Regions from separate parts of the Cobetia sp. D5 genome, predicted to be linked through region 2. Evidence: predicted binding sites of a transcription regulator. Region 2 holds the regulator's gene; each other region holds the start of a gene.

Region 1 (3,265 bases), 850 kb from region 2:
CGGAGGCGACCTTGGCCAGCGCACGTGGCGGCTGGCCCGGGTTGGCGCTGATGCGGAAGTGGATACGCTCCATGCCTTCGGGCTGCGGGCGCTCCCGCGCCTCGATGGCGACCTCGAAGGTGGCCTTGCCCATGCCGAGGAAGGCCAGCTGGTCCTGGATGTCGCTGGCCAGTTGCGGGGCGGCGGTGGCGCGTTTGGCGCTCACCTCGCTCGCCAGCCCCTTCCAGGCCTCGCGACGCTGAGCCACTTCTTCGCGCAAGGCTTCGATGGCCTCTTCATCGCCACCCAGGCCGTCGAGTTCTTCGCTCAGGCGCTGATGAAGGCCATGCAGCTCGTCCGGCATCACATGATGCTTGCGTGCGATCTGGTGAATGCGGCTCAGGCGCTCATCGACGAAGGCCAGACGCTCGGGATCGAGTTCGGTGACTTCCACGAAGCGATGCAGTTCACGCGCCGCTTCTTCTATCTGGATGCGCGCTTCCTCGAGCATGCCCAGCGCACTGGCCAGTGAGCCATGCTCGTTGCCCGGCAGATGCGCCAGACGTGCCAGGGCCTGGTTGAGGCGTGACAGCGCACCTTCTTCGTCGTGATCACAGCACTCGGCGGCGGACTGCGCCTCGGCCAGAATCTGCTCGGCATTGGCCAGCGTTTCCTGCTCCTGTTCCAGGGCTTCCAGCTCCCCTTCGCACAGCGCCAGTTCATCGAGCTCCTCGACCTGATAGCGCAGCAGCTGGCGACGTGCACGCACCTCATCGCCATCATTGCTCATGCGCTTGAGGCGACGATGCGCCTCCTGCCAGTGGCGGAAGTCCTCGCGCAACTGGGCAGCCTGGGTCTCCAGGCCCGCATATTCGTCGAGCTGACGCAGATGCGTCTCTTCCTTGAGCAGGGAGTGATGGGCGTGCTGGGAGTGGATGTCGATCAGGTGCTCGCCCAGCTCGCGCAGGTCGGCGATGGTGCAGGGCGTGCCGTTGATCCAGGCCTTGGAGCGGCCGCTGGCGGTGATGACGCGACGCAGCAGGCAGTCGTCGCTGCCCAGTTCGCGCTCATCCAGCCACTGACGGGCGTCGCCAAGCTCACTGATATCGAAACGCGCGATGAGGTCGGCGCGGTCGGCGCCATGCCGCACGCTGCCGGCATCGGCACGCTCGCCCAGGCACAGGCCGAGGGCGCCGAGCAGGATGGACTTGCCGGCACCAGTCTCGCCGGTGATGGCGGTCATGCCGCGGCGGAAATCGAGTTCCAGCGTTTCGACGATGGCAAAATCTTGGATGGCGAGTTGCAGCAGCATGACTACCTCCGAGGGGGCTTTGACGTACGCCGTGCTGGGAGAACATCAGCGGACCCGGACTCGATGGGCGGGCTACGGTGTCGCCATACAGTATGTTTATACAGTGAACATGGCTTTTTATACAGCACGTTCGGGTGGCCTTCAATCCATGCCGGACTCAGTGGGGAGAAAAGCCTGCGGCAAGGCTTGAGAAGCGATGTGCTGTCCCCATATAGAGGCACTGACACTTTCAGTCGGCAGCAATGGCCTGGCCTTGCTGCCTCTCAAGGCAACTCATGGCCTGTCTGTCAGCCAGTGCGCGTAATGCTTCGCGACAAGCTCAGCAGGCCACGAATCAGGGCAATGGCGCATAGACGCCGGCCCGCAGGAGATCAGCATGGCTCAGGACCCGCAGACCCCGATGGATGAAGAGCTTCAGCGTGCCGCTCGCGATGCCGAGCCGCAGCCGGAAACGCCGGAGGGTGAAGTGATCGACAACGTACTGGATGCCGACGATACCGGCGCCGAAGGTACTCTGGTGGACAACCCGGAAGCCGAGATGCTGGCCGCCCAGGTCGAAGAGCTTGAGCAGGCCGTCAAGGAAGCCAAGGACCAGGCGCTGCGTGCGGCTGCCGATGCGCAGAACGCGCGCCGTCGTGCCGAGCAGGACGCCGAGAAGGCGCGCAAGTTCGCGCTGGAGAAGTTCGTCAAGGAAATGCTGCCGGTGGTGGATTCCCTCGAGAAGGCACTGGAATCCATGTCGGGTGACGAAGCGGCCAAGACCCACGTCGAAGGCATCGAGATGACCTTGAAAATGCAGCTGGATGCCCTGAACAAGTCAGGCGTCGAGCAGCTGGATCCGCACGGCGAGCCCTTCGATCCGGAATACCATCAGGCTGTCGCCATGGTGCCGTCCCCGGACGCGGAGCCGAACAGCGTCATCGACGTGATGCAGAAGGGTTACACCCTCAATGGCCGCCTGGTGCGTCCGGCGATGGTGGCAGTCAGCAAGGCCTCCTGAGGCCTGCGCGCTCCCGACGCCCGATAGGCGTTGGATCGCGCCCTGTGGGGGCTCAGGGCGATCCGGCCCGAGAAAATTTGCCCGGCCGGGTCTTGAAACCCTGACACGCGACCCCATCTAGAGAAACAAGTTCAGGCACCGACACAAGGTGCCGACATCCAGACTTATCTTTCAGGCTAGCAACAGATTCGAGGTATACGATTATGGGACGCATCATCGGTATTGACTTGGGTACTACCAACTCCTGTGTGGCAGTACTCGACGGCGAGAAAACCAAGGTCATCGAAAACGCTGAAGGCGGTCGCACCACACCGTCCATCATCGCTTACACCGACGACAACGAGATTCTGGTCGGCCAGTCGGCCAAGCGTCAGGCAGTGACCAACCCGGAGAACACTCTCTTCGCGGTCAAGCGCCTGATCGGTCGCAAGTTCAAGGATGATGTGGTTCAGAAAGACATCAAGATGGTGCCGTACAAGATTGTCGAAGCCGACAACGGCGACGCCTGGGTGCAGGTGAAAGACAAGAAGATGGCACCGCCGCAGATCAGTGCGGAAATCCTCAAGAAGATGAAGAAGACCGCGGAAGACTACCTCGGTGAAGAAGTCACCGAAGCCGTCATCACCGTACCGGCCTACTTCAACGATTCCCAGCGTCAGGCGACCAAGGACGCCGGCCGCATCGCGGGTCTCGACGTCAAGCGCATCATCAACGAGCCGACTGCCGCAGCCCTCGCCTACGGCATGGACAAGTCTCGTGGTGACAAGACCATCGCGGTCTACGACCTGGGCGGCGGTACCTTCGATATCTCCATCATCGAAGTCGCCGACGTCGACGGTGAGACCCAGTTCGAAGTGCTCGCCACCAACGGCGACACCTTCCTGGGTGGTGAAGATTTCGACATGCACCTGATCAACTACCTGGTTGACCAGTTCAAGGCAGACAGCGGTATCGATCTGTCCGGCGACAACCTC
Region 2 (3,265 bases):
TTTCGGCAAGTATTTCGGCTGCACCAACGAGAATTGCAAGAATACCCGCAAGCTGCTCAAGTCCGGTGAGGTGGCGCCGCCGAAGATGGACCCGATTCCGATGCCGGAGCTTGCCTGCGTCAAGGTCGAGGACCATTACGTGCTGCGCGATGGCGCCAGTGGCCTGTTCCTGGCGGCCAGTCAGTTCCCCAAGAATCGCGAGACGCGTCCGCCGCTGGTCAAGGAGCTCAAGGCGCATGCCGACGAGCTGCCGGAGAAGTATCACTTCATTCTCGAAGCCCCGGATCAGGACCCGGACGGACGTCCGGCGCAGATTCGCTTCTCGCGCAAGGTCAAGGCTCAGTACGTCATGACCGATGAGGAAGGCAAGGCGACCGGTTGGAAGGCGACCTACGACAACGGTCGCTGGGTCGTCGAGGACAAGCGCAAGGGGGCCAAGAGCTGATGAGCCAGCGTGCCCGTACCAATCAGCTGCTGTATCAGGCCGAGTTGCTGCTGGCCCAGTCAGCAGCCTCTGGCGACGATGAGCATGCCGTGGCGCGTCGCATGGCCGGTGAAGAGGGCGCGCTCGCCCTGCTGGAGCTGGCGCTGGCGTCATTGCTGGAAGAGTGTGCCGTGACGGCGCGCTGGCCAGAGGGTAGCTGGCGCGAGCGTCTGGCGTCGCCACCGACGCCCATCGCCGAGGTCGAGCAGCTGCGCAGTCTGCTGGAGCGTTCCGACAGCTGGTTGTCTGAGCTGGTCGCGGATGTGGCCCGCCTGCATGAAGAAGGCGGTGTCGCGCGCCGCGAAGAATCGCGTTCGCGTGGTGATGGTCTGATCATCGCGGCAGCCTCGAGCGCCTCGCTGGCCGAGCGTCTCAGTGCCGCCATCACGGCATTCAAGGCGCTGCTGCCGCAGCTGCGCGAGTCGAGTGTCGAGTGGTAGGTCAAGGCGTTGATCTGGCGCTGCACGCTGGTGATGACTGGCGCATGGCAATCGGGTGACGTTTCGCCTTCACGGGTGCTAGACTGATCGCATTGTGGCAAGCCCTGCATTCTCCGGTACGACCATGGCTCTGGCTGTGGTCGTACTTTTTTCTGCGTCGCTGATGGCAACGCGGTGCCGGGCTTGCCAGCCGTCGCGCTGACGATTACAACGACGCCGGTATCTCGCGAGATGCCGTGCAGGAGGAATGACGTGTCCGATCCCGCCGTACTTGAAATTGTGCAAATGGAAGATGGTGAAGTGATTCTGCGCGCCGCGGAAAGCGAAGGTGAGCCGCTGCTCAGCATTCGCATTTCGGACGAGGCCGCTGATCTGCTGCGTGACAATCGTTTCGAGGTCGCGCGTGAGATGATCGACCACGCCATCACCCGGACTCGCCTCTGGGATGGCGAAGAAGACGAGGACGAGCAGTCGGAAGGCATCGTGCACTGATTCATCGCTCGTGCTTCGCGCACAAAAAAACCCGCCTCGAGGCGGGTTTTTTTGTGCAATACGTGCGGCTTTTCTGTTGCTCAGAGCTTTGCGAGAAGAGCGCTGCTGGTCAAGGTCTCAGTGCAGGCCGCCATCGCGGATGACGCCCACTCCGAGACCCTCGATCTCCAGGCTGTCCGTGCGCAGGTCGACCTTGATCGGTGAGAAGTCCTCGTTCTCGGCTTCCAGCCACACGTAGTGCCCGTCACGGCGGAAGCGCTTGACGGTAACTTCATCCCCCAGACGTGCCACCACGATCTGTCCGTCACGCACGCTGCTGGTGCGGTGCACGGCCAGCAGGTCGCCTTCCAGAATTCCCACGTCCTTCATCGACACGCCGCGCACGCGCAACAGGTAGTCGGCAGCCGGCGAGAAGTAGTCGCTCGGCAGCGGGCAGTGACGGTCGATATGCTCGCTGGCAAGAATCGGACTGCCGGCGGCCACTTCCCCGATCACCGGCAGACCATCGTTGGCGCTGTCGTCGACGTCAGCCAGCGACGGCACGCGAATGCCGCGAGAGGTGCCCGGCACCATCTCGATGGCGCCCTTGCGCTTGAGGGCACGCAGATGCTCCTCGGCAGCATTCGGTGAGCGGAAGCCCAGCGCCTGGGCGATTTCGGCCCGCGTCGGCGGGTAGCCAGAGGACTTGATGGTCTTGATGATGAAGTCGAAGACATCCTGCTGGCGCGGAGTAAGCGGCTGGGTCATGGCATTGCCTTTGGCCTGGGCGGCATCTTGAGCTGACGGCACGGGGTGTGCATCCATACAACTGTCATTGTATCCAGTCATGGCGGTCATGCAAGGCATCGTGGCTTGCGTGGTGGCCTCAAAGGGCAGGTAGTCGCCGAGATATCGCTGTCTGGCGACTTTTCGTGCCGATATCCGAGGCATTCTTTCTTGATGGGAATGTCTGGAAGTGAATGTCTGGAGATTAATGTCTGGAGATGAATGTCTGGAGATGAACCCGGCCTGGCTCTGGCGGGGTGGACAGTCACCGAGCATGACGAGCCCTTGAATCGGGATGGTCAGCGTTGAGGGAATATCAGGCTTGGCTAAACCTCTGGCGTTTGAAACGCGAGAGAATTGTCAGTCATGGCATGGCGCGCTAGAATCAAAGTGTTTCAAACGAATGTTCGCCGATGGTAGTGCTCACGGGTGCCATGATCGAACGCGCCTTGCGGTGAACCTGCACCACCTCATGAGAGAGTCGCCGCGCGGGGCTTGCGCCGTGACCTACGACTCCAGTCCTTTTCTACCTGACAAGGGTTCCGCCCATGGCCCAGACCGATACCGTTACCCGCATCCTCGATACTGCCGAGGTGCTGTTCGCCGAGCGCGGCTTCGCCGAGACCTCACTGCGCAACATCACCAGCAAGGCCAAGGTCAATCTGGCGGCGGTGAACTACCACTTCGGCTCCAAGAAATCGCTGATCCAGGCGGTCTTCGCGCGCTATCTCGACCCTTTCAGTGAGCGTTTCCACGCGGCACTCGACAGCATCGAGCAGCAATACGCCGGGCGTCAGGTGCCGCTGGAGGTCCTGCTGGAGGTGATGGCGCGTACCGTGCTGGAGGTGCCGGCCGAGCGCAACAGCCTGCGTACCTTCATGCGCCTGCTCGGGCTTGCCTATACCCAGGGTCAGGGCCACATGCGGCGCTATATCCGCGAGCACTACGGCACGGTCTTCAGCCGCTTCGCCGAGCTTCTGAAGCTGGCGACGCCTGATCTGCCTGACAACGAGCGCTTCTGGCGTCTGCACTTCATGCTCGGCAGCGTGATCTTCACCTTCTCGGGCCTGGATGCGCTGCGCGA
Region 3 (3,265 bases), 710 kb from region 2:
CGCGGCTGTCATTGGTGGGGGCGGGCAGCTCGACGATGGTGCTGGGTGAGTATTGTGGCAGGTCGGGTCGGTGGCGATTGCTCTTGAGGAAGACCAGCACGGCGCGTGTCAGGCTGCCTTGATGGCGCAGCTTCTCGGCGCCGCGTTGGGCATGCTGGCGGATGGCATCCCTGAGTTCATTCAAGTCACCGGTCATGCGCCCGAAGGAGCGCGAGGTCATGATGCGCTGGCGAGCGTCATCGGCATCATTCATCTCGAAGCAGGGCGTGCCTTGCAGTTCGCGCGCGGTGCGTTCCAGTACCACGGAATACCGCTGGCCGATGGCGCGCGGGTCGGCGCAGCGCAGGTCCCAGGCAGTGTGCAGGCCTTGCAGTGCCAGGCGTTCGACCAGTCGTCGGCCCACGCCCCAGACATCGCCCAGTGGCGTATCGGCCAGCAGGCGCTGGGTGCCGACTTCATCGGGTTCCAGCACGCAGACACCGCCGAATTCCGGACGCTTCTTGGCAGCGCGATTGGCCAACTTGGCCAGCGTTCGAGTTGGTGCGACCCCGACACACACGGGAATGCCGGTGAACTTGCGGACATTGCGGTGCAGGGTGCGGCTCAATGTCAGCATCGAGTTGCGATCAAAGCCATCGAAACGCACGAACATCTCATCGATGGAGTAGGGCTCGACCCCGGCGGAATATTCCTCCAGCACCTCACGCACGCGCGCCGACATGTCGCCATACAACTCATAGTTGGAGGAGAGCAGGTGGATGCGCCCCTCACGGACGAGTGGCTGTAGCTGGAAGGCGGGGGTGCCCATCTCCACGCCCAGCGCCTTGAGTTCGTTGGAGCGCGCGATCACGCAGCCGTCATTATTGGACATCACGCCGACAGGGCGGCCCTCCAGGCGCGGGTCGAACACTCGCTCGCAGCTGGCGTAGAAGTTGTTGCAGTCCACCAGTCCGATCATCGGCGTATTCATACCGCGTATTCGTGGATGACGGAACGCACCACCCCCCAGACCTGGCATTCGAGGTCGAAGATCGCGACCGGCGGATACAGAGCATTGCCGGAACTCAGGTAGGGGCGCTGACCGATCAGTTCATAACGCTTGACCACCACCTCACCCTCGATCAGCGCCACCACGATATGCCCGGGACGGGCATCGATGGAGCGGTCTACCACCAGGGTGTCGCCCTCATAGATGCCGAAGCCTTCCATGCTGTCACCCGCCACCGTCATGAAGAAGGTCGCTGCCGGACGCTTGATCAGCCGCTCGTTGAGGTCCAGCGTGCGCCCCGCGTAATCCTCGGCCGGCGAGGGGAAGCCGGAAATGCCAGCGCGCCCCGTGATGTGAGGGTGCGGCAGCGCACAGGGTTCCGGCGCTGGATGAGGGCGAGCCAGCGAGGCGTGGGACGGTTGAACGGCAGATGCGGTCATGGGTGGGGTCTCCTTTCGATACTGTATTCATATACAGTATCGGCGCTGAGAAGCCCTCAGGCAACCGATAATCCCTGCGAGTGCTGCACATTCACGAGACGCAGATCAGATGAGGTGCACCTGTGTTCAATGGTGGGCGGCAGGTAAAGCTGCTAGCGGAAAAAATTTCTCGGTAGGCCTCGCGTTTGCGTTTGCCTGATATCCGCCTTACCTTCGTTATTCCTTATATAACAATATTAGAGGTGGGAAATGCGGCTTCCGATGTTGGCGGTGGGTTTGGCATGCGGTATGTGCAGTGCCGGTGCGCAAGCGGCGGACTATCAGGATGTGCAGGATGCCGTCGAGCAACAGCGAGCGCCTCTGCTGGAGACGCTGGAAACACTGGTCAACGTGGATTCGGGAACGGGCTACCGTGAAGGCTTGAATGACGTTGAGGCAATGCTGACCCAGCATCTCGAAGCGCTTGGCGCACAGGTGGAAACGCACCCTGCCAAGACCTATGGCGGCAATACGATTGTCGGTCGCCTGCAGGGAGATGGCAGTCGCAAGATCATGTTGATGATTCACTACGACACCGTCTTCGATGAAGGCGCCGCCACGAAGCGTGCCTTCCGTATCGAGGATGGGCGTGCCTATGGCCCGGGCGTGGGCGATGCCAAGGGTGGCGCAGCTGTTATTCTGCACAGTCTCGAGGCGCTGAAGTCGCTCGGGTTTGATGACTATGGCCAGGTGACGGTTGTCTTCAATCCTGATGAGGAGAAGGGCTCGCCGGGCTCGCATGACCTGATTCATGAGCTATCGGCAGATCAGGATGCCGTGCTGGTATTCGAGCCTACCTTCGCTGACCCGGGAGTCGATGCCGTCACCGTCGTCACCAAGGGCATCAACTATGCGTTTCTCGAGGTGAAGGGCCGTGCCTCCCATGCCGGTGGCGCACCAGAGGAAGGGCGCAACGCCATCATGGAGCTGTCTCATCAGCTGCTGCAGTTGAATGAGCTTGATGATGCGGACAAGGAGACGACGCTCAACTGGACGATCGTCGAGGGTGGCGTCAAGCGCAACGTGATTCCGGAGCATGCCAGGGCGGAAGGTGATATGCGCTACTTCGATAGCAGCGAGTATCAGCGTGTCCTGGAAGAAGCGCAGGCCATCACGAAGAACCAGTTGATCGATGATACCGAAGTGGAGTTTCACCTAGAGAAGGGGCGTCCGCCGCTGCCTGACAACCCGCAGAGTCAGCAGCTGGCCGAGCAGGCCCAGAAGATCTATCAGGAGTTGGGGCAGACACTGCAAGCGGTCGAGATCGGTGGCGGCACCGATGCGGCCTACGCCTATCATGCAGATTCCGATAAACCGGCAGTGCTCGAATCCCTGGGTCTCGTCGGCGGCGGCTATCACAGCGATCAGGAGTTCGTGCTGGTCGATAGCGTCGTGCCACGCCTTTACCTGACGACGCGCATGATCATGCAATTGTCCGAGGATCAGCCGCAGGAGTGAAACCGGGGTTGTAGCGGTAAATGATATGCCGTCATGACAGCAAGCCCGATAAAAAAGCCCGGCCTCCTGGAGGTCGGGCTTTTTTGGGTCTTTCCCAATGCTGTTCTGTCTATCAGCCCGCCGGGCTCAGGATGCGGATATCGCCATCGGCGATCCAGTCACCGGCGTTGTCGCGGAAGCGCTGCATGTGTTCGGTCTCACGGTGGGCCTGCAGCGCATCGTGGGATTCCCAGGCTTCCACCACGGTGATGGTGTCGGGGCGTGGGTCGTTGTCCTTGTCGGCGGCGCGTTCGGAGTCCAGGCACGGGTGGTAGGCGTGGCAGCCATCTTCCTCGCGCAC

What was found. The regulator LexA, encoded in region 2, represses DNA repair genes until DNA is damaged. The targets are predictions, from matches to a motif close to TACTGTNTANNTANACAGTA.
Region 1: a site for LexA is predicted at 1,378-1,397, ahead of recN (DNA repair protein RecN). Genes of this name have one in related genera too.
Region 3: a site for LexA is predicted at 1,448-1,467, ahead of U0O11_RS07170 (LexA family protein). Genes of this name have one in related genera too.

The regions. Positions count from the first base shown of each region.
Region 1 is NZ_CP142020.1:139,171-142,435, forward strand. It holds gene recN (DNA repair protein RecN) at 1-1,291, opposite strand, end outside; gene grpE (nucleotide exchange factor GrpE) at 1,668-2,291, shown strand; gene dnaK (molecular chaperone DnaK) at 2,495-3,265, shown strand, end outside.
Region 2 is NZ_CP142020.1:991,952-995,216, forward strand. It holds gene topA (type I DNA topoisomerase) at 1-445, shown strand, start outside; gene U0O11_RS04220 (DUF6586 family protein) at 445-924, shown strand; gene U0O11_RS04225 (hypothetical protein) at 1,177-1,416, shown strand; gene lexA (transcriptional repressor LexA) at 1,534-2,163, opposite strand; gene U0O11_RS04235 (TetR/AcrR family transcriptional regulator) at 2,730-3,265, shown strand, end outside.
Region 3 is NZ_CP142020.1:1,697,449-1,700,713, forward strand. It holds gene U0O11_RS07165 (Y-family DNA polymerase) at 1-958, opposite strand, end outside; gene U0O11_RS07170 (LexA family protein) at 967-1,428, opposite strand; gene U0O11_RS07175 (glutamate carboxypeptidase) at 1,690-2,925, shown strand; gene U0O11_RS07180 (putative quinol monooxygenase) at 3,038-3,265, opposite strand, start outside.